3 linked regions of the Prochlorococcus marinus CUG1416 genome follow. The protein of the gene in region 2 interacts with the protein of the main gene of each other region in a pairwise test. Links are inferred from orthologs where the notes say so. Each region holds a gene or a part of one and is shown on either strand. Other genes may lie near its edges. The genes, in order: rlmN, ftsZ and HA146_RS09030.

Region 1 (8,115 bases), 150 kb from region 2 along the record:
TACAGAAGAATGCTACAGACTCGGTGAAATTACAGAAGTTGAGAGACACACAAAAGTTATTGATACATGGACTGAAACTAATGAGAGATTAGTAGATGCTGTTAAAAATAATTTCAATCAAAATGATCCTCTGAATTCCGTTTGGATGATGGCGAATTCAGGAGCGAGAGGAAACATGTCTCAGGTAAGACAACTTGTTGGTATGAGAGGATTAATGGCTAATCCTCAAGGAGAAATCATTGACCTGCCAATAAGAACAAACTTTAGAGAAGGACTCACTGTTACTGAATATGTAATTTCCTCTTATGGAGCAAGGAAAGGTTTGGTAGACACTGCATTAAGAACTGCGGATTCTGGCTATTTGACTCGAAGATTAGTTGATGTTGCTCAAGATGTAATTGTCAGAGAAGAAGACTGTGGAACAGAACGATCAATAGTTGTTGAAGCTGAAGATGGTAAATTTGGAGCAAGGCTTCTTGGAAGACTCACAGCTGAGGACATATTAGATTCTGAAAACAACTTAATTATTCCTCATAATACTGCAATTGATCCTGTATTTTCAGAAAAAATTGAGAAAGCATCAATTACAAATGTAAAAATAAGATCCCCTTTAACATGTGAAGCAAATAGATCCGTTTGTCGGAGATGTTATGGATGGGCTTTGGCTCATAATCATCTTGTTGACTTAGGTGAAGCAGTAGGAATCATTGCTGCTCAATCTATTGGAGAACCAGGAACCCAATTGACAATGAGAACTTTCCATACTGGAGGTGTCTCAACGGCTGAAAGTGGAGTTGTAAGATCAAAGATTTCTGGCAAAGTAGAATTTAGCTCAAAAGCAAAGGTTAGAGGTTATAGAACTCCTCATGGCGTAGAAGCTAAACAAGCGGAAGTTGATTTCATATTAAAAATAGTTCCTCAAGCAAATAACTCTAACAAAGCTCAAAAAATTGAAGTTTCTAGTGGATCGCTTTTATTCGTAGATGATGGTGAAGAAATTAATTCTGACATAACTGTTGCTCAGATAACTGCTGGGGCTGTTAAAAAGAGCGTTGAAAAAGCAACAAAAGATGTTATTTGTGACTTAGCTGGTCAAGTCAAGTACGACAAGGTTATTCAACCAAAGGAGGTTACAGATAGGCAGGGAAATATTACTTTAAAAGCTCAAAGATTAGGCAGGTTATGGGTCTTAGCTGGAGATGTTTATAACTTACCACCTAATGCAAAACCAGTTGTTTCATCTGAAGATTTTGTAGATGAAGGAACTGTTTTAGCAGAGGCAAGTCAATCAAGTGAGTTTGGCGGACAAGTTAGATTAAGAGAATCAATAGGAGATTCAAGGGAAGTTCAGATTGTTACTACTTCAATGTCTTTAATTAATTATAAATTAATTGAAGAATCTACCCACTCAGGTCAAACATATCATTTGGAATCTAGCGATGGAACCTCCTATCGTTTGAACACTTCCCCTCAGAGTAAAATAAGTAATGGTGAGGTCATAGCAGATTTAACGGATGAAAGGTTCCGTACAAAAACTGGAGGGTTAGTAAAATATTCGCCTGGATTAAGTGTCAAAAAAGCAAGATCATCTAAAAATGGTTTTGAAGTTAGTCAAGGGGGAACATTGCTTTGGATTCCCCAAGAGACACATGAAATAAACAAGGATATATCCCTTCTAATGATTGAAGATATGAAATGGATTGAAGCAGGGACAGAAGTTGTAAAAGATATTTTTAGTCAAACATCAGGAATTGTTACGGTGACTCAGAAAAATGATATTCTCCGTGAAATAACTGTAAGAAATGGAACTTTTCATGAGTGCAAAGATGAAGAAGTTTTAAATAGATTTACCGAAGAAGGAAATCTAGTAAATCCAGGAGAAAAGATTTTGGATGGTATTGATAATAAAGAAATTCTATTTGTGCAAAAGTTAGAAACTCCTAAATGTAAAGGCTTACTATTAAGAACTGTAGAAGAATTTACTATTCCTGATCAAGCAGAATTACCCCAATTATCTCACGTTAAGCAGGAAAAAGGACCACATTTAGGCTTAAAAGCCATCCAAAGGCTTACTTATAAAGACGGTGAATTGATAAAATCAGTTGAAGGAGTTGAATTACTTAGAACCCATTTAAGCATTGAAAGTTTTGATGCTACTCCTCAAATGACTATTGATGTCGAGTCGATTGAAGATAAAAATGATGCATCAATTAATAGATTAAATTTAGTAATATTAGAGTCTATCCTAGTGAGAAGAGATACTATATCAGACTCAAGTCATGGCTCAACACATACAGAATTGCAAGTTAATAATAATCAAATAGTTAAAGCAGGAGATGTAATAGCTACTACTCAAATTCTTTGTAAGGAAAAGGGATTGGTTCAATTACCAAATGTTATAGACGATGAGCCCATAAGAAGGTTAATCGTTGAAAGGGAGGAAGATAAAATTCAAATTAAGATTAGTAAGAAAGCAGTCGTTAAAGTCGGTGATCGCGTAGTTGATGGTGATCCTATTAGTGAATCTGATAAATCTACTTCTTGTGGAGAAATTGAAGCAATTTCTAGTAGTTCAGTAACCTTAAGACTTGGAAGGCCTTATATGGTTTCTCCTGATTCAGTTTTACATGTTAAAGATGGCGATTTAGTTCTGAGGGGAGATGGTTTAGCTTTACTTGTTTTTGAGCGGCAGAAAACTGGAGATATTGTTCAAGGATTACCTAGAATTGAAGAGTTGTTAGAAGCTAGGAGACCCCGAGATTCTGCGATTTTGTGTAAAAAATCTGGAATTGTTCAGATTAAAGAAGGTAATGATGAAGAATCAGTTTCTTTATCCGTTATTGAAAAAGATGATTTGGTTAACGAATATCAACTCTTAATTGGACAAAATATAATGGTTAGTGATGGACAACAAGTTACAGGTGGAGAAATTTTAACTGATGGTCCAATTAACCCGCATGAATTATTAGATTGTTACTTCATTGATTTAAAAGATCAAAAACCTCTAATGGAGGCAGCTCGAGAATCTATATCAAAACTACAAAGAAGTATGGTAAATGAAGTCCAAAACGTCTATAAGTCTCAGGGTGTTGCAATCGATGATAAGCATATTGAGGTTATTGTCAGACAAATGACAAGTAAAGTCCGCATTGAGGATGCTGGGGATACTACTCTCTTGCCTGGTGAACTTATAGAATTGAGGCAAGTAGAGGATACTAATCAAGCAATGGCAATTACAGGAGGGGCTCCAGCAGAGTTTACTCCGGTTTTATTGGGTATAACTAAAGCCTCCCTAAATACAGATAGCTTTATATCAGCAGCTTCATTCCAAGAAACTACTAGGGTTCTGACTGAAGCTGCAATTGAAGGTAAATCTGATTGGTTAAGAGGTTTAAAAGAAAATGTTATTATCGGTAGGTTAATACCTGCAGGTACTGGGTTTAGTGGATTTGTTGAGGAATTGGCTTCAGAGGCGGGCCCCCATCCTGATATCCTTGCGGAAGAATCTGGTGGATATAGAAGAGCGCAGAACTTAAGGCCAGATTATACAGTTGATATGCCACAAACACCTGCCGTAAGCTCTACTGCAATACTTGATGATCCTAGTGATGAAGATTTGGAGACTACGAGGAACCGACATGGAATCGACCCCACTTCCAGTAATTTTGCTGCCTTTGCAAGACCTAGTGCTGAAAATCAATTTTCTGAAGATCAATTACCAGATCCTGCTGCATTGGAAGGATTACAAGAAGAAGGCCTTTTGTCTGATGAATAAATATTATCTATTTTCATTTTTATTGACTAGAATTAATTCTTTAATTTGTAAGTGATGATTAAGCCAGAGATTCTCCCAAAAAGAAAATTACCTCGTTACGGTTTCCATTTCTATAATGAAAGACTTAATGGCAGAATGGCCATGCTTGGATTTGTTGCGCTAATTCTTACAGAATTTTTCCTAAAACACGGTTTGCTGTTATGGTGAGAATAGTTCTTAAATAAAGACACAATAAGTTGAAAAATCTTCTTGGAAGTAGTGTTGAGGAATTAGAAAATTTAGCTTTAAATTATGGTCAAGCTGCTTTCAGAGGTCGCCAAATCTATAATTGGATTTATAACTATAGAAATAAGAAGAAAAATATTGAGCAAATAGAAGTATTACCTTTGGACTTTAGAAAAAAGTTACGGGTTGATGGTTTTAAAGTGAGCGAACTTAGTTTTCAAGAAAAGAACTTGGCTAATGATGGCACCCTAAAGTTGTTACTTTCTACAGTTGACGAAGAAAGTATTGAGTGCGTTGGCATACCAACTGAAAAAAGACTTACTGCATGTCTTTCAACTCAAGTTGGATGCCCTATGGACTGTAAATTTTGTGCAACTGGGAAAGAGGGTTTGAAGCGATCTTTAAAATCTAGTGAAATATTAGATCAAATTTTATTTATTGAAAATGAAATGAATAGAAAAGTGACTAATATTGTTTTTATGGGCATGGGTGAACCTTTATTGAATATTGATGAATTGCTTTTGTCAATTAGATCTATAAATGAGGATTTTCAGATTAGTCAGAGAAAGATAACTGTAAGTACAGTTGCTGTTCCAAAAATGATTAATAAATTATCAGAAAAGTCTTTTCAGCTTTTAGGCAAGTGTCAATTTACATTAGCAATAAGCCTACATGCTTCAAATCAAAAAATAAGAGAAATGATAATACCAAGTGCAAAAAATTATGATATCAAAAATATAATTGAAGATTGTAGGAAATTTGTAAGAGATACTGGTCGGAGGGTAAGTTTTGAATATTTAATGCTAAGTGGTGTTAATGATACTTTAGACAATGCTAGTGAATTGAGTAATTTGCTAAGAGGCTTTCAATGTCATGTAAATTTAATACAGTACAACTCAATTGATGAGGTCGAATTTAAACGAGCTTCTCTAAAAAATCTTGAATTATTTCAATCTAGACTTTTTAATCATGGCATTGCTGTTAGCTTTCGGAAAAGTAGAGGACTTGATAAAAATGCTGCATGTGGTCAGTTAAGACAAAATGCAAGAAATAAATAAGGTCATCTAAAATTACTTTTTAAAAGTCTCTTAAAAAGGTTATTATTGACTTAACTCATATTAAATCTTTGGGTTTTATTAAGACAAAAATTTTACCTTTCGCTATTGTCGTACTTTTTGGGATTGCCTTCTTTGCCGTTAGTGCAAGAATTTGGTTGCCAGGAGATATGATGTCACCTGCTCCTTTGAATTAATATTTTTAGTTTTTGAAATGACAAAAAATAAGGATCCTAATAAAGAAAGCTTAGCTGAAATTGCTGTTGATCCAGATGTTTTAGCTAGGGAATTGGCTTTAGAGCTTGAAATGGATCCTTTAGAACAAATTGATAAGGATGCCTTTTCAAAAGGTTTAAATATAACTCAAGAATGCAATGAAGCTTTAAAAATGCTTAAAGGCAACAGAGAAGAAAGAATTCAAGGCCTAAGAGTATTTTGTGAGTATAGAGATCAAAGATCTTTCCCCTTCTTGTTACCATTACTTGACCAACCCTGTCCTGTTGAAAGAATGAGTGCTGTATATGCTTTAGGTCGTAATCCATGCCCTAGCGCAGTCCAGAAACTTGTCAGTCTTTTGGAAACTGATGATAATGCTTATGTCAGAAGAGCTACTGCATGGAGTTTAGCTAATTATGATAATCAAATTGTTTTAGAGCCATTAATAAATGCTTTAAAGAATGATGTGGCTGCAGTAAGGTTATGGTCATCCAGTTCTTTAGCCGAAATTGGGAATGTTTCTTTTGAAAATGCTCAATTAGCAGCAGAACAACTTTTAATAAGTTTAAAAATTGATAATGAGTCAGGAGTTAGAAGTAATTGTATTTGGTCATTGTCTAGGTTGTACGAAAAATTAAACAATTCATTTCAAGAGATTTTTATTGATGAATGTACCAAGATAGCCCTTTTTGATAAAGAGCCCTCAGTCATGGAAGAAGCAAAAACTGCCTTGGATTCTATGGGCATGCAAGGTTTTTATAATTAAATTTCTTTATTTTTTTAACTAATACGCAACCTAAGAAAAATTATTTATTAGATATTAAATATAAAAATTAAAAATTAATTAATTTGTACCAACAGAAACAAAAAAATTTCGTTATTCTATGTAAATTATAAGTACAAAGTACTTGAATTTAATGCCTCAAAAAACATTGAGATTCAAAATTCATCAAGACGGAAGAGTTGAAGAGACTGTCGAAGGATTCACTGGTAATTCATGTAATGAAGCTACAAAAAATCTTGAAGATGCTCTAGGTAAAGTAACAGTCAAGAATAAAACATCTGATGCTTTCATCTCTGATCAAAATGAAAACTTAAACCAACTTAATACCGAATCTAATGTCACATTTTAGTACGATTAAAACGCAGCTCAAAGAAGCGGAGCCATTAATTAAGGCCTTAAATAATCTTGGTTATAATATTAATCAAGAACAAAAGTTTGTTAAAGGCTATAGGGGTAAATTTACAGCTGTTGATATAAGTCTGAATTTAGCTGGGGATACTAAAGTTGGATTTAAATGGGACAATAATTCAAATGCATATGAATTAGTTACTGATCTTGATCTATGGAAATTTGAGCTGCCAGTAGAAAGATTTATTTCTAAAGTTACTCAAATGTATGCTTACCAAACAATTATTTCCAAAACACAAGAGGACGGTTATCAAATTGTGGAACAAAAAAACAAAAATGATGGTTCTATTGAATTGGTTTTAACCAAGTGGGATAACTAATGTCAGATTATGGATTTTCCTGATCCATTTGATAATTTTGAGGAAAATGTCGAGATTACAGGCTGGGAGCCTGTTTTAGGTGGTCAGTTAGCCGAAAAAGCTGTATGGGTTGATGAGGCTAAATGTATTGGTTGTAAATACTGCGTACACGTTGCTTCAAACACTTTCATGGTTGATGAATTTCATGGAAGAAGTCGAGCTATTAGACAAGATGGAGATAGTGTTGATGTTATACAAGAAGCAATAGACACATGCCCTGTTGACTGCATTAATTGGGTGAAGTTTGAAGAATTAGATGATTTAGAGAATAGTCTCGATAGGGATATGTTTCAATCATTTGGAAAACCACCAAGAATGAATAAGCATTAATATCAAAAAGATGAAATATCGTAGATTTGGTCGAACCAATCTGAAGATTCCTGTTTTATCTCTGGGTGGTATGAGATTTCAAAAAAGTTGGGATCAATTAGACTCTTCTGAGATTTCATATGAAGAACAAAATAAAGTAGAAATTATATTAAATCAGGCAAACAAATATGGCTTCAGTCATATAGAAACTGCTAAGTACTATGGTACTTCTGAGGTGCAATTAGGGATGGGTTTTAAGAATATGAAGAAAATCCCAAACATTATTCAAACAAAGATTCCTCCAAATAGTAATCCGGAAATCTTTGAGAGAGATGTTTTGACAAGTATTGAAAAATTGAAAGTTAAAAAAATTGATTTATTAGCAATACATGGCATTAATACCGCTGAACATTTACATCAAGCTATTAGATATGGAGGTTGTATTGACATTTTGAGGAATTTGCAAAAAGAAAATTTAATTGGATCTATTGGATTTTCGACCCATGGAAAATCTTCACTCATAGAGAAGGCCATATCAACAAACTTATTTGATTATGTGAATTTGCACTGGTATTTCATCAATCAAGAAAATACAACAGTTATCGATTTAGCAAATAAGTATGATCTTGGGGTTTTCATAATTAGTCCTACTGATAAAGGGGGACATCTTCATACTCCCTCAACAAAAATGTTGGAACTTTGTAGTCCACTTCATCCTATTGTTTTTAATGATCTTTTTTGCTTAAGGAATAAAAACGTCCATACTCTTAGTGTGGGCATTGCAAAAGAGGCAGATTTTGATCTTCATTTAGAGGCGGTCTCTTTGTTATCAGAATCTGAGTATTATATTCCAAATATAATAAACAGATTAATGCAGGAATCAATTAATACTTTAGGTTTAGAGTGGTATCAAAATTGGAATATAAATTTACCTAGTTGGGAACAAGTACCAGGAAATATTAATATTCGCGTTCTGCTTTGGCT
Region 2 (8,024 bases):
TGCCATCAATAATTACACTAGTATCTAGAATTTTTGGACTTGCAGCAGGAAGGATTCCTTCATTAACTAGATATGCATCAGTATTATTTGGATTGAATAATCTCAATAATGTTCTACCGTGAGTATCCGCTAACTTATAACCAAGCACACCAAAGAAAATATTGCTTAATATAGCTGCTAAAGGTTTCGCAAAAAAGACTTCTCTTGGGAAGGGAATTAATAGTATTGGAGCAAGCAGGAGATTAGCAACAAGTAATCCTACAATTAAGCCAACTGACCTACTTATTAATAAATCCGTAGGCATTGTCCTTATTTGATTAAGAAATGTTTTTCTAAGTTGAAGGAATACAAAACCAGCTGCTAATCCTATAAAAAAACCTATTATTGCTAAAACAATTCTAAAACCTTCTACATTAGACACCTGTTTGAGTATGTCTACTGGCAATAAATCAACCCCCAGCCATCCTGAGGCAGCCCCAGACATTACAAATAAAATTAATACTAAGATATCTGTCATATCTATAATCTACTAGGATTTATTAATTGAGTAAATAAGGATTTTGTTTTTTTCTATCCTTAATACTTTTTTGGAGCTTAAAAATGTATTTAGATTATGAATAAGTTCCCAAGAAGTGCTTATGTACACATCCCTTTTTGTCATAGAAGGTGCTTTTATTGTGATTTTGCAGTTATTCCACTAGGAAATAAAGTTGAACCTTTACAAGGTTATGGAAGTAAAACTGTTAAAGAATATTTGCACTATTTATACAGAGAAATATTGTCAATTAAGCATAAATTACCTCTTTCAACAATTTACATAGGTGGTGGTACACCATCAATTTTGGATCCTAAACAAATCAAAGAGATAATTGATCTTTTTAAAGAAAATTATGGAATTGACTATGGTGCTGAAATCACTATGGAGGTTGACCCAGCTAGTTTTAATCAAGATGATCTTTATGGATTCATAAATGCTGGGATAAATAGATTTAGTCTTGGTGTACAAAGTTTTAATAATCAAATACTGCAAAAGTCGGGAAGGCGGCATTTGAGAGAAGATGCTGAAAAATCTTGTTTATGGTTGAAGAGAGTATATGATTCAAGGTTAATAAAAAGCTGGAGTTTAGATTTAATTCAAAACTTACCACTTAGTGGATTTAAAGAATGGCAAGATGACTTAAACAAAACAATGACGTTTTCACCACCCCATATATCCATTTACGATTTAAATATTGAAAATGGAACTGTTTTTAAAAAATTAGTTAATTTAGGAAAATTAAAACTACCAAGTGATGAAGAGGCTTTTAGAAATAGTGAATCAACTCATTTAATTTTAAAAAACTCAGGGTACTCAAGATATGAAATCTCAAACTATTGTTTACCGAGGCATCAATCTAGACATAATCGAGTTTATTGGAGTGGTTTGGGGTGGTGGAGTTTTGGTCAAGGTTCTACTAGTTCACCTTGGGGGGGAAAGTTGACTAGACCAAGAGTCAGTAAAGAATATAAAGAATGGGTAATTAGTCAATACGAATTTAATTTGGATTCATCACTCATTAATAAGGACTTTGTCTATAAAGAAATTGATGAGAAAATCATGTTGGGATTGAGACTTAAAGAGGGTATAGATATCCAAAAAGTGTTTAAAGAACAAAACTGGGAAAACAAAAAATTTGAAAGTAACTTAAGTAAATTGCTTGAAGAATGGAAAGAATTTCTTGAAAGTGGATTATTAGTAAGAAAGGGTAATAGGTTCTTTTTAAGTAATCCAAAAGGTATGGAGCTAAGCAATCAAATTCTTATTTCGATGTTTAAATGGTGGGATAAGATTAATTAATTCTCTCAGAGGCTACCCATTCTTTTAATTTATCTTTAAATAATTTTTTCCCCTGAATAATCGGCTGGCAAAATGGTGGTTGATCATCATTAAGGCCTAACAAATCGGCAGTGACTCTTACTTGCCCATCGCAAAAATTACCTGCACCAATGCCTATCGTAGGAATTGATAAGTTATTTTGTATTTCTTTAGCAAGCAACTCAGGAATATGTTCAAGAACTATTGAAAAACATCCTAATTTCTCGAGAATATAAGCTTCTTTCTTGATTTTTTCTTGGCTTGCTAAGCTTTCTCCTTGTTTCTTTAATCCTAGATTTAAATAGCTTTGTGGTGTGAGTCCTATATGTCCCATAACAGGAATTCCCATTCTTACTAATCTAGAAATAACTTGTTGTATTTCTGGTTCAGCCCCCTCTACTTTTACCGCTTTTGCATAAGTGCTTTGAATGATTTTACCTGCATACTCCACAGCTTTATCCTCTCCACATTGGTAAGTCAGAAAAGGCATGTCGGAAACGACCAAAGGTTGTTCTTCCATTTTCTTTTTAAACCCTCTTGACACAGCATTAGTATGATAAATTATGTTTTCTAAAGTTAATGGCAATGTGGATTTGTATCCTAGACAGACCATTGCTAAGGAATCTCCTACTAAGACGAGATCTACATTAGCTTGTTCTGCAATGGATCCTGATATAGAGTCCCATGCAGTTAATGCAACAATTTTTTGAGATTTTTCTTTATACTTAACGAGGTCTGAAGGTAACATAAGAATTTATGTATCTTTTTTAATCAAGAATTGCTAATATACTAATGACTCGGCCTTTCGCGGTTTTAACGCCTAAACCTGGTCAGGACCGGAAGGTAGCAGCCACAAGGGATGCTTGAGGCAGGCGAGATAACCGAGTCACTCTATTTTACATATTTTAATCTATATCTTTTTTATTTTGTCTTAGTCTCAAAAACTCAGGAATACTAGCTCCTGATTCTTTATTATCAGACATATTATATAGGGTTTGATTTGACAATCTGTTTTTTATTCGTTGTTGTTTTAAAGGTTGATTCGTTTCAAATCCGGTAGCAATTACAGTAACTTGTATTTCTCCTTCCATTGCCTCATCAACAACTGCACCAACGATAATATTTGCCTCTTGGTCAACGACATCATAAATAATTTCAGATGCGGAGGTCATGTCTTCTAAAGTCATATCTTTGCCACCAGTGATATTTATAACGCAGCCTTTTGCACCATCAATTCTAGCTGCTTCTAGTAATGGACTATTCATCGCTGCCTGTGCTGCCTCTAATGCTCTCGATCTTCCTGAACCAATACCTATTCCAAGAAGAGCCGTGCCTGCTTCTGTCATAACCGATCTTACATCTGCGAAATCAACATTAACTAATCCTGGACGAGTAATTATGTCACTGATACCTTTGACGCCCATTCTTAAAACATCATCGGCATTCCTAAATGCTTCTTGAAGCGGAGCTCCTGCTATAACGTCTTTTAATCGGTCATTTGGGATTACTATAAGAGTATCTACATTTTCAGCTAGTCTTGCAATGCCTTCTTCTGCTTGACGCATTCTTCTTTTACCTTCAAAAGAAAATGGTTTAGTAACTATTCCTACTGTTAAAGCACCACTTTGTTTTGCTACTTCTGCGACTACTGGAGCCGCCCCTGTCCCAGTTCCACCGCCCATTCCAGCGGCTATGAAAACTAGATCGGACCCCTCTAAAGCTTGTTGAAGCTCATCTTTAGATTCTTCCGCAGCTTTTTGGCCAATACTTGGATTTCCTCCTGCGCCTAGCCCTCTGGTAAGGTTTTGCCCTAGTTGGACTCTACTCTCTGCAGAAGACTGTAGTAGCGCTTGTGCATCAGTGTTAAGGACTCGAAATGATACACCCTCTAAATCACTATTTATCATTCTGTTAACTGCGTTACTTCCACCACCACCAACGCCAATAACTTCTATTTTGGCGTTTTGGCTTGGAAGGATTTCTCTCGATTGATCAAAGTTTGGATTGTTACCGAAGCTCATCTCTTAATTAGGGATCTAATACTAGTATTGGGTGCATTATGAACTCACTAAGCCCATCTGTAGGAATTTGTTGAGGAAACTCCTTAAATATTTATTTAATAAATATTTTGATTTAAATGCTAAACCCTAGTCAACACTACAATAATTAAAAAAAATTATTTAAAATTAACCCCCAAATATTAGGGTTTGAACACTTTTATTTTAGGTCTATTTGGATCAGTAAGATCAATATTATCTATTTTTTTAAGAAAGTTATTTTTTTTAAATTCATTTTTCAGGTTATTGATTATTTGTAATTGATAGTTAATTAAAGTTGGATTAAATCCTAGGAATATTGTTTTTAAATCTTTTTCATCAATAGTTAGAAATCCATTTGATGAAAAAGTTATTTTAACCAGCTCAAATTCATAATTCTCTTGGGCAATTATAATTTCAGATAATCTTTTTTTAAATTTTTTTTCCCAACCAAAAACTTGTAAAGTTAATTTGCTCAAATTTGTTTCGTCCACATTTTGTTTATTAATAAAACTTCCATCTTTATCAATAAAACCTAATATTTTTTCGTTATTCAATATTCTTTCACCGTAAGCAATTGGAGTTCTTGTATCAACATGAACTTTTAAACCAAAAGGAAATATTTGTCTACTTACTGAAATATTCTTTAGCGATAAATTTTGTTTTAACTCTTTTTCTAAAAAGTTAGTTTTAACAAAAATTAATCGGATTGGAAATTTTAAAGATGAATTATTTACAACATCATTCTGCGAGAATAATTCACTACCGGAAATCCTAATGTCTTGAATATTCACCTTCTTTAAGGTTTTGAGGCTTAAGAAGCTTGTTGAAAATAAAAATAAAATTAGAAATAAAAGACTTCTCTTGTTAACTTGTTTCTTGGTTGTCACAAATCACATCGAGCTTTTTCCATCAATTGGTCCATCCATTTTCTCGCCTGCTCTGCATCTGAAAATGGTACATCCATCTCTTTCCCATCGCCTACTAGTCTCAACCTGCACTTTCCTTGAGATTCACTTGTTAGAGGAGCTTCTCCTGAAGTGAGTGCCATTAATTCAACTAATTCTAGTTTCTTGATTATAAAACTATCTTTTTCTTCAAATTTACCAGCTTCAAATGCACTCCATTTTAATTCCCCATCTTTTAAGGACGCTGCACCTGAACTATCTAATTTGCAAAGTTCAGAACCATTCGCCCAGCCCCTAAAAAGATTTTGCCTTCTTCTTTCTAACCATCCTAAAGCAGTTAGTAAAACGAAGATCAAAAGTAATGGTAACCAAAGAAGTCCATGCAGCATTTGATTTGACTTATAAATCAAGAGATGTCTCTACTAGTTTAGCCACAAGTTGTTCAATATTTAAACCTGAAGCTTTCCAAAGCATTGGAAACATACTGTTTTTTGTAAAACCAGGAATTGTATTTATTTCATTTAATAAGATTTTATTTGAAGATTTTTCTAAAAAGAAATCTACCCTTGCAAAACCAAAAATATTTAGTGCCCTACAACTTTGAATAGCAATTTCTTTAATGTGTTTGGCAGTTTTAGAATCTATTTCTGCTGGGATAGTTATCTTGTTATTTAAGTTGTATTTTGAATCGTAATCATACCAATCACTTTCGTAGGTTACTTCTCCTATCTCAGAGGTTAGGAGTTTTGACTTGCCAATTATTCCGCATTCAATCTCTCTTACATCTAAACCTTCCTCTACTAAGATTCTTGGATCTATTTCCCAAGCCTTGTTCAATGCTTGTAATATTTCTGATTTATTTTTAACTTTAGATATGCCAAGAGAAGATCCAGAGTTAGAGGGTTTAACAAAAAGAGGAAAATTTAATTTTTTTAAAATTTGATTAATTAACTTTTGTTTTACTTCCTTATCGTTGAGATCTTCATTTCGAAAAACTAGATAATTAACTTGTGGAAGTTTAAGATTTGAGAAAATTGTTTTCATCAATATTTTATCCATTCCAAGTGCAGAGCCAATAATTCCACACCCTACTAAAGGCTTCTTTGTAAATCTAAGTAAGCCATGAATTGATCCGTCTTCACCATTAAATCCATGTAAAAGAGGAAACCAAACATCAACATTTTGAAATTCAATTCCGTCAAGGAAGTTAAATTTTTCTTGATTAAAGATTTCTTGTTTTATTGTTTTATTGTTTTCAATTTCACCAATTAGGATTTTTTCTGAACTATCACTATCAAGCCAATCTCCATATTTGTTTATGTAAAAGGCTTTAACTGTAAAGCGTTCTTTGTTTATTTCTGAATTAAATGCTTGATAAACTGTTTTCGCAGAGGATATCGATACTTCATGTTCATTGGAATTCCCGCCAAATATTAACCCAATACATTTTTTCTTACCCCCGATCATTTAGAAAAAAATCATAAATAAAGTTCGCCTGTTAAAGAAAAAGGTCTTGCTTCATTTATTCTGACATCTATCTCATCTCCCAATGAAAAATTAAAGTTAATGTTTTTGGGAATCTCTACGAAAGTTAATCTATTTGTTCTAGTTCTACCCATAATTTGCGAGGAATTTTTTGGATTTAAACCCTCAATTAAAATGCTTTCGATATTATTGATATATCTTTGATTTCTACTCCTAGCAGTTTTCTCGACTAAATCATTAATTTCCTGTAATCTGGCTTTTTTTACCTCTTCCGAAAGTTGATTCGACCAAACTGCTGCAGGCGTGTTTGGTCTTGGAGAGTATGCTGCTGTATTCACTTGATCAAAACCAATTTCTGATATTAGCTTTAATGTATCTTGATATTGTTGTTCGCTTTCTCCTGGGAAAGCAACTATGGCATCAGCTGTGATTGATGCATCTGGCATTAATGATCTTATATTCTCAATAATGTTTTTATACTTTTTGATAGTGTATCCTCTGGACATTTGCTTTAAGATTTCATCATTTCCACTTTGGAAGGGAATATGGAAATGTTCACAGACTTTATCAAGTTCATAACAAGCTTGAATTAATCTTTTTGAAAAATATCTTGGATGACTAGTCGCAAATCTTATTCTGTGAATTCCTTTAACATCGTGAACATAATATAAAAGATCAGTTAAAGTATTTTCTTTTCTCCCTTCTTTTGTAGTCCCTGGAAGATCTCTACCATAAGCATCAATATTCTGCCCCAAAAGAGTAACTTCTTTAAAATTATCATCAGCTAATTTTTGGATCTCACTTTTTATTGCATTTGGATATCTAGATTGCTCTTTCCCTCTGACAGAAGGAACTACACAATATGAACATTTTTCATTACATCCATAAATGATATTAACCCAGCCACAAATAGAGCTTTCTCTTCTGGCACTTGTTATGTCTTCAGAAATGAAGGTTTCTTCTGTGGCAGCAACTTGATTGCCTAAATCAACTTTCCCCAGAAGATTCTCAAGATTATTTACGTGTTGAGGCCCCATAACCAGATCAAGTTCTGGGACTCTTCTTAGTAAGGACTCTCCCTCTTGCTGAGCAAGGCAACCTGTAACTACAAGTTTTAAGCTAGGTGTTTTGTGCTTCCTTTTTGCTTGTCTTCCTAGAAAACTATAAACTTTTTGCTCCGCATTATCTCTGATTGTGCATGTATTATACAAGACCAAATCTGCATTTAATTCATTATCTGCTCTGGTATATCCCATTTTCTCTAATGTCCCAGCCATTCTCTCAGAATCAGCCTTGTTCATTTGGCATCCAAATGTGGTTATCCAATAACTGCCAGTAGTTGAATTCGTTTGAAAATTTTTTTCGTCTGGTTTTGTTTTTGTCAGCACTTTACTAAAAATTTTTATGATTCTTTAATTCAAAATTACAATTTAAAAAATTTTGCTGCAATTTTTTGAGGGCGAGCGAGGGGATTCGAACCCCCGAATAGCGGCGCCACAAGCCGCTGCCTTAACCACTTGGCGACGCCCGCCTCACATTTATAAATTTAACAACTCAAGGGTAATTTTTCATAGTTATTTTTATCTTTTAGCGAAATTTGAATTATTTTCTAATTCAGGTAAGTTTTCTTATGATTTAAAATAAAAGAAAATTTAAAAATTTGAGTAATTCCGGCAAAGCTGAGGTTCTTATTCCCAGAAGCCTTTGTTTAATAGAAGATATTGATAACCTCATTATTGA
Region 3 (7,996 bases), 290 kb from region 2 along the record:
TAAAGGGTTTTGATAAGTAATCATCAGCTCCTAAATCCAAACCTGCAACCCTCTCAGAAATCGCCTCAAGTGCAGTTAAAAATATTATTGGAACCACTGATTCAGCCCTAATTCTTCGGCAAACTGCAAAGCCATCCATTTTTGGGAGCATAACATCAAGAACTATCAAGTCTGGTGAATCTCTATGAAAAGATTCAAGAGCCTCTTCACCGTTAGTGGCGGAAAAAACTTGATATCCTGCTAATTGAAGTCTTGTAACTAATACCTTCAAAACTGCTGGTTCATCATCAACAACTAAAATTCTTGCTTTTGACATAGTTAAAAAAGATTTCCAGATATTTCAAAGCAAAGAATTATTGCATTGAATTTTCATTCTAACAATTAAAAATATAACATTACGAAGCCTCAAAGAGATATTCAATAGATTTAAAAACGATTTTAAATAATTTCATGATATGCATTTTTCGAACACTTTTTACTTCTCTGCGAAATTTATTTTTGTAATTTTCTCCTTGAATATTTAAAGATTCTCAAAAGTTTAGAGCAAATTAAAGGAGCCAAGAAACCTGTAAGAAAAACTTCAGCTAGGATATTTTGAAAACTGGTGACATAAAATAAAAAAGGAATATCTGAAAAATTTTTAAACAAAATCTGCAAAAAATAAAGCGTCCCGCATAAAAAACTTCCAAAAGCACAAATTAAACCATACCTAAAATGTCCTACGAAAATATCACTATGTAATTTAATTCTCCCAAAAAAAAATCCACATAAAATTAAACCTGGAATTTGAGTAAAATTACTATCTAGAGTTAAAGAATCTAAAATTAGACCTAAAAACAAACCAAATATTACTCCATTAATCGATCCATTAATCATTGACCAAGGCAACAACCAAAATAAAGGCCAATATGGCTGAACACCTAAAAATCCTAGCCAATTAGGATGCCATAAAAAAATAATTGGGATAAAAATAAAGAAAATTATAGACAATTTTTTTATAAAAAATTTTTTCATTAAATTTTTACTTTTAAAATTTGTACCCAATCAATTGCGTGAGGTTTTGCCAAAAGTGATATTGTTGCCGTTTTTATTGCTTTAAATGGCTCATCTACAGATTGGACAACACCAATAGGGATATTTGGAGGTAATAAAGTACTAGCAGGAGAAGACGAAACGAAATCTCCTGCTTTTATATCAGCATCTTTTGAATAAAGTATTAAGCGAGGATAATCATCTCCTAAACCGACCAGTAATCCATTAATTTGAGCTCTGTCAACCCATACTCCTACCTTACTTTCTGGTGAGGTTAATAATCTTACCGTCGAAGTAAATAAAGAAGTATCGTTTACTCTTCCTAATAATCCACCAGGACCAATAACAGTACTGCCAATTTGCACTCCATCTTTTGAACCTTTGTTTATTATTATTTGTCTCCACCAACTACCTGTTTTTCTCGAAATAACTGCAGCTGAAACATTATCATTATTAGATGATTCTCGCAGAGATAAAATTTTCCGTAATCTTATATTATCCTTTTTAAGAAGATTTAAGTTTATTAAATATTCTTGGTCTATACTCTTAAGAATAACTTCTTTTTGAAATTGACCAGGCCAAAAAGGCTTTGAAATGAAATAATAAAAATCCTTATAAATAGATCCTTTTGATATCCTTACAAAAACTAAAAATAAAAAAATTCCAAAGATTATCCAGTTTTTCTTTTTATGCCACCAACGACTAGTAGAAATTCGTCGGATATCTAACATAGTATTAATCTCTTATCGCGTTCCTTATAAACTCTGGAGTATCAACAACTCTTTTAAGTGTTTTAAAATCATCCAACACCTGCCCACAACCATTAACTACGCATAGCAGTGGGTTTTCTGCTATGTGAGTAAAAATTCCCGTTTCATCGCTCAATAAATCATTAATGCCTCTTACTAAAGCTCCACCTCCTGCAAGCATAATTCCCCTATCAACAATATCTGCCGCAAGTTCAGGGGGGGTTCTCTCTAAAGTTCTTTTTACAGCTTCAACTATTTTGCTGAGTGTATCAGCCATGGCCTCTCTGATTTCTCCTGATGTCAAGGTTACTGACCTAGGTAAACCAGATAAAAGATGTAAACCTCTAACTTCTAAAGTAGTTTTATCAAAATCATCATCTGGAAATGCAGATCCAATTTTGATCTTAATATCTTCTGCAGTTCTCTCTCCAACAACTAAATTATGAACTTTTTTAAGATATAAGGCAATTGATTCATTTATTTCGTCGCCAGCTATTCGCACAGATTCACTTAATACAGTTCCACCCAAACTTAATACTGCAACCTCGGTAGTCCCACCACCAATATCAACAATCATGGTTCCAATTGGCTCAGTTACTGGTAATGATGCTCCAATTGCTGCTGCAACAGGTTCATCAATTAAGTAAACTTCTCTAGCTCCAGCTAATCCAGCTTCTCTTACTGCTCTTCGCTCAACACTGGTCACTCCACTTGGAATACCAATAACTATTCTTGGAGCTACTATACCCTTACCTTCGTTACATTTCTGAATAAATGTTTTTATCATTTGCTCTGCCGCATCAAAATCTGCGATAACCCCATCTCTTAGTGGTCTTACAGCTCTTATATTGCCAGGTGTTCTTCCAAGCATTAACTTTGCTTCTTTACCAACAGCCAATGGAACACCTTCCTCTAAATCTATTGCTACCACTGAAGGCTCTTGTAAAACAACTCCCTTCCCTGATACATGTATAAGAGTATTGGCAGTTCCCAAATCTATGCCAATATCTCTAGAAAATTTAAATCTGTTAAAAATCACAATAAGAATTCTTTTTTTAAATAATATATCTATTTTTTGCTAAGCTCTCAAAATTCTCTCGTTTAGTTATGAATAGCACGCAAAACTTTGAGCAGAAACTAAAAAAATGAGTAGTATTAAAAAAAAATAATTATGGAAATTAACACTATCAACCTTGTTGGCAGAGCTGGTAGAGAACCAGATGTAAGATATTTCGAATCTGGTAGTATCGTAGCTAATTTCACTCTTGCAGTGAACAGAAGAAGCAGAGATGAAGAGCCAGACTGGTTTAATTTAGAAATATGGGGTAAACAAGCCCAAGTAGCAGCAGACTACGTTAAAAAAGGATCTTTAATTGGAGTTACAGGAAGCTTTAAAATTGATAGTTGGAAAGATAAAAATACTGGTGAAGACAGATACAAACCAGTTATTAGAGTTGATAGATTAAACTTGCTAAGCTCTCGAAAAGAGTCTGAAAATAACCAATACTCTAACAACAGTAATTCTAGTGAAATACCTTTTTAGGCTTTAATTTTTTTAATAAATCTAATAAGTATTTTTATTAAAAAATATAAAAAAATTAAAATTAAAATTGGCTTCACAACATATTTGATTTGATCTAAATAAGTTTCAATGATTGGATAATTTTCACCAAATAAATAACCTGCATAAGTAAGAAGTGCTACCCATATCAGGCTCCCAAATGTAGTCCAAATCAAAAATTTTCTTAATGGCATAAGTTCTATGCCAGCGGGAACTGAAATCAAAGTTCTTATACCTGGTACTAATCTGCCCCAAAAAACTAAAGAAACCCCGTATTTATCAAACCACCTTTTACTTTTACTTAAATCATTAGAAGAAATACCCAAATATTTTCCTTTTTTATCTAGAAAATTTGAAAGTCTTTTTTCATTTACTAATCTACCTAAATAGTACCAAGGCAATGATCCTAAAATAGTTCCAAGCAATCCCCAAAAAACTAAAATATAGAAATTTAATTTTTGTTGATAAACGAAAAAACCTCCTAATGGCATTATTATTTCCGAAGGAATTGGAGGTATTATGTTTTCTAAAAACATAGCCAAACAAATAGTGAGGTATGCAATTATTGAATTCTTTTCAACAGCCAAACTAATATAGTCGGGGATTGAAGTAAGAAAATTTACAAAAATTAAACTCAAACTTAGTATCTATAGAGTTCTGGTTTATAAGGTCCTTCAACAGAGACATTAATGTAGTCAGCCTGTTCTTTAGTTAATTGTGTTAATTTTGCACCAATTTTATCAAGATGTAATCTAGCTACCATTTCATCTAAATGTTTTGGTAAAACATAAACCTCCTTAGCATATTTTTCTGACTTATTGAAAAGTTCAATTTGAGCTAGTACTTGATTAGTAAAAGAATTACTCATAACAAAACTTGGATGTCCAGTGGCACAACCTAAGTTAACTAATCTACCTTCGGCTAAAAGGATTATTTTATTGCCACTCGGCAAAGTTATGTGATCAACCTGCGGCTTAATATTGTCCCATGGATAATCTTTCAAGGAAGCCACATCAATTTCATTATCGAAATGGCCGATATTACAAACTATGGCCTCATCTTTCATCTTAACGAGATTTTCGTTTGTAATTACCTGATAGTTCCCAGTTGCCGTAACAAATATATCTATATCTTCCACAACATCGTCTAACGTAACAACGCTAAAACCTTCCATTGCCGCTTGAAGAGCACAAATTGGATCAACTTCAGCAACTTTTACAATTGCACCAAGACCTCTTAATGACTGTGCTGAACCTTTACCTACATCTCCAAAACCCATCACTAAAGCGACCTTCCCAGCAATCATCACATCAGTGGCACGCTTTATGCTGTCAACTAGAGATTCTCGGCACCCATATAAATTATCAAATTTGCTCTTAGTTACTGAATCATTAACGTTGATAGCAGGGAAAGGTAAAGCATTTTGCTTTTGCAGTTGATAAAGTCTTGCAACTCCAGTTGTAGTTTCTTCAGTGACACCAATAATGTTACTTTTAATTCTAGAATAGAAGTAACTATCATTTGACAACTTAGACTTAATAGAATTGAATAAAGCAATTTCTTCTTCATTACCGGGATTATCTAAGACAGATAAATCTTTTTCCGCTTTACTACCGAGTATCAATAAACCAGTTGCATCTCCCCCATCATCAAGAATCATATTTGGAGAGTCTGAACCCCAATCAAGAATATAGTGGGTATATTGCCAATATTCATCAAGAGTCTCACCTTTTTTTGCATATACAGCAATTCCTTTATCTGCGATAGCTGCAGCCGCATGATCTTGAGTTGAAAAAATATTGCATGAAGCCCATTTCACTTCTGCACCAAGTTCAACAAGAGTTTCTATTAAGACTGCCGTCTGAATAGTCATATGTAAACTTCCAGCTATTTTTGCACCTTTGAGTGGCTTTTCAGATTGATATTTATCTCTAAGTGCCATTAATCCAGGCATTTCTGTTTCGGCAATTTTAATTTCTTTACGACCAAAATCTGATAAAGAGATATCGGCAATTACATAACTTGGTATTGAGTTTTTAACTGAATTTGAGATAACCATTTCTAGTAAATACTTTTTCTATTAAACTATAAATGATTTTTGAGTAATTTTGTGTTTGTTGAGAATTTAAAAGAGACTTTAAATTTAGGAAAAAAACTCTCACACAAATTAAATCCCCAATCAATTGTTTTATTACAGGGTCCAATAGGTGCTGGGAAAACTTCATTTGTGCAAGGGATTGCTCAAGGCTTAACAATCTCTGAAGACATTACAAGCCCTACATTTGCTTTATCACATCACTATAACTCCGGAAAAATTCCACTAATTCACCTTGATTTATACAGATTAGAAAATGTTTCTTCAGCAAAAGAAGTTTTTTTTTCAGAAGAAGAAGAGGCAATACAAAGACAAGCTATTTTAGTTATTGAATGGCCAGAATTAATAGAACCAGTTATTGATAATTTCTGGAAAATAGAAATTAGTTACGCAAAAAATTATGGAAGAAACTACGAAATACGAGATCCCAAAAATTTATTAACCTTCTCATAATATGGCTGTTGCTCGATAGCACCTTCACCAAGACAAGTTAATAATCCACAAACACCTGCGAACTTAATGCAATCTTCTATCTCTAGTTCATTTGAAGGATAGCCAGAAGCAATAAATTGTGAAATTAAGCCAGCTAAAAAAGCATCGCCTGCGCCAGTTGTATCAACAATTTTTTTTGAAGTAGGAGTTTCAGTAATTCCCTGCAATCCATTGATATACCATGCAACGGGATTTTTTCCATCAGTTATTATTACATCTGGTCTATTAGACAATTGTTGAGATATTATCAAGGGATTTTCATCCTCAAAAAACAAAGTTGCTTCTTCTTTAGCAAGTTTTAAGACATTTGCATGATTTAAAAATTTCTTGATTAAATTAACTCTCTCGGCTTTACTAATTTCTGATGAAAAACTTGAGTGATCCCAAAAGACCTCTCTCCAATTCAAATCAATAACTATTTTGACTTCAAATTTTTTAGCCTGTTCAAGAAGAAAAAAAATAGTCTCTGCTGATATTGGAGATGATAATAAGATCGTTCCCATAACTAAATATTTTGTTTCTAGAAAAGATTTCTCCAAATTTAAAATTTCTTTTTCTATGAATTTCTTACTAAGAACTTCGTCTGCAAAGCGTGAATGAGAACTTTCCTCAAAGCCTGAAAAAAAACGATCTCCAAATTGATCTCTATCTACATTAACCACGCGAGTAGATGAATCATTATCTAATTGCAAAAAATCTAAATTAACCTCCAATTCATTAAATTGCGTGATAAATTTTTTTCCATAATCATCACTACCCAAACTTCCTATAAATGTTGAATCTATTTTTAATTTTCTTAATGCACAAGCAACATTAGCCGGCGCACCTCCCAAAAAATCTGTAAATCCTTGATTTGACTTATTTCTGATTCTGTCTATTAAAGCCTCTCCAATACATATCACCTTTTTCTTTTTCATAAAATGAACGCTTTTTCATAGTTAAGAATAATTTATTAAAAACGAATAATTTTTTTTTGAATTAAAGTTTAATCAAAAGCATATTCATAGTGTCCTTAAATAAATCTGAAACTTGGAAGTGGAAAAATTGGGAAATTTCTTGGTCTTTATCAAAAGAATCTACTTCTGAAAAAAATATTAAAATTTTATTAGTTCATGGATTTGGGGCATCAAAAAACCATTGGAGACATAATCAAGATTTTCTCGGTAAATTTTCTAACTGCTACGCAATTGACTTATTAGGATTTGGAAAAAGCAGTCAGCCTAATGCTTTATTAAATTACGAACCTGACAAAGAAAACTCAATTAAATATTCATTTAACTTATGGGGTAATCAAATATCAACATTTTGTGAAGAGGTAATAAAATCTCCTGTTTACTTGGTAGGGAACTCAATTGGTGGTGTTATTGCATTAAAAGCTGCTGAAATCCTCAAAGATAATTGCAAAGGTGTCATTTTGATTGATTGTGCACAAAGAACTATGGATGATAAACGTTTAAAAAAAAGTGATATCTTAATGAATCTACTGAGACCCGTCCTTAAAACGATAGTCAGACAAAGAATAATCAGCAATACACTTTTCACAAGAGCTGCTAATCCAAAAGTTATAAAGAAAATACTTGAACAAGCTTACCCCTCAGGAAAAAATATCGATGAGGAATTAATTGAAATACTATATCAACCCTCTAAAAGGACAAACTCTAAAGAAGCATTTCGTGGTTTTATTAACTTATTTGACGACTATCTTGCTACAGACCTTTTCGACAAAGTTGGTACTCCAATCCAATTAATTTGGGGAGAAAAAGATCCTTGGGAATCATTAAGTGAAGCAAAAGAGTGGAAGAAAAAGTTCAGTAATATTAAAAGATTAGATATTATTAAAGGTGCTGGCCATTGTCCTCATGATGAAGAACCTGAAGAAACAAATACATTAATATGTGAATTTCTTCAGGAAACAAAATAAGCTTCTACATTTTCACTAAGTCTTCTCAAACCTCTTAATCCATCTCGTTCTAAATTTCTTACTCGATCTCTACTGATCCCAAGTACCCTCCCTATTCCTGTAAGAGACATTGGCTCATCACCATCCATCCCGTATCTCATTCTTAA

What was found.
Region 1: the proteins of ftsZ (region 2) and rlmN interact in binary tests that used the Escherichia coli proteins (3 or more experiments, as listed by UniProt). The link is inferred for Prochlorococcus marinus CUG1416 from one-to-one orthologs.
Region 3: the proteins of ftsZ (region 2) and HA146_RS09030 interact in binary tests that used the Escherichia coli proteins (3 or more experiments, as listed by UniProt). The link is inferred for Prochlorococcus marinus CUG1416 from one-to-one orthologs.

What each region holds. Positions count from the first base shown.
Region 1 is NZ_JAAORM010000005.1:356,226-364,340, reverse strand. What follows is about bases 3,075-6,034. They hold rlmN (23S rRNA (adenine(2503)-C(2))-methyltransferase RlmN), read left to right. Parts: upstream 3,075-4,011; coding sequence 4,012-5,058; downstream 5,059-6,034. Other genes in these bases: HA146_RS08270 (HEAT repeat domain-containing protein), read left to right, coding at 5,270-6,034; HA146_RS09700 (hypothetical protein), read left to right, coding at 5,127-5,252; HA146_RS08280 (high light inducible protein), read left to right, coding at 3,830-3,982; HA146_RS08285 (DNA-directed RNA polymerase subunit beta'), read left to right, coding at 3,075-3,775. Also shown: more of HA146_RS08285, read left to right, coding at 1-3,074; more of HA146_RS08270, read left to right, coding at 6,035-6,037; HA146_RS08265 (DUF2997 domain-containing protein), read left to right, coding at 6,189-6,404; HA146_RS08260 (DUF1257 domain-containing protein), read left to right, coding at 6,391-6,783; HA146_RS08255 (ferredoxin), read left to right, coding at 6,793-7,152; HA146_RS08250 (aldo/keto reductase), read left to right, coding at 7,163-8,115.
Region 2 is NZ_JAAORM010000005.1:208,062-216,085, reverse strand. The notes cover bases 1,819-4,687. They hold ftsZ (cell division protein FtsZ), read right to left. Parts: upstream 3,877-4,687; coding sequence 2,761-3,876; downstream 1,819-2,760. Other genes in these bases: HA146_RS07320 (cell division protein FtsQ/DivIB), read right to left, coding at 4,056-4,687; panB (3-methyl-2-oxobutanoate hydroxymethyltransferase), read right to left, coding at 1,830-2,603; hemW (radical SAM family heme chaperone HemW), read left to right, coding at 1,819-1,837. Also shown: HA146_RS07345 (PIN/TRAM domain-containing protein), read right to left, coding at 1-517; more of hemW, read left to right, coding at 614-1,818; more of HA146_RS07320, read right to left, coding at 4,688-4,781; HA146_RS07315 (hypothetical protein), read right to left, coding at 4,778-5,188; HA146_RS07310 (D-alanine--D-alanine ligase family protein), read right to left, coding at 5,199-6,266; tRNA (N6-isopentenyl adenosine(37)-C2)-methylthiotransferase MiaB, read right to left, coding at 6,278-7,672; HA146_RS07295 (amidohydrolase family protein), read left to right, coding at 7,945-8,024. UniProt on the Escherichia coli protein: Essential cell division protein that forms a contractile ring structure (Z ring) at the future cell division site. The regulation of the ring assembly controls the timing and the location of cell division.
Region 3 is NZ_JAAORM010000005.1:497,994-505,989, forward strand. Bases 795-3,635 are described here. They hold HA146_RS09030 (rod shape-determining protein), read right to left. Parts: upstream 2,821-3,635; coding sequence 1,768-2,820; downstream 795-1,767. Other genes in these bases: HA146_RS09020 (hypothetical protein), read right to left, coding at 795-1,014; mreC (rod shape-determining protein MreC), read right to left, coding at 1,014-1,763; HA146_RS09035 (single-stranded DNA-binding protein), read left to right, coding at 2,953-3,324; HA146_RS09040 (DedA family protein), read right to left, coding at 3,321-3,635. Outside these bases: response regulator transcription factor RpaB, read right to left, coding at 1-316; more of HA146_RS09020, read right to left, coding at 493-794; more of HA146_RS09040, read right to left, coding at 3,636-3,980; ahcY (adenosylhomocysteinase), read right to left, coding at 3,983-5,401; tRNA (adenosine(37)-N6)-threonylcarbamoyltransferase complex ATPase subunit type 1 TsaE, read left to right, coding at 5,453-5,890; HA146_RS09055 (carbohydrate kinase family protein), read right to left, coding at 5,848-6,846; HA146_RS09060 (alpha/beta fold hydrolase), read left to right, coding at 6,936-7,850; HA146_RS09065 (RpoD/SigA family RNA polymerase sigma factor), read right to left, coding at 7,835-7,996. UniProt on the Escherichia coli protein: Forms membrane-associated dynamic filaments that are essential for cell shape determination. Acts by regulating cell wall synthesis and cell elongation, and thus cell shape.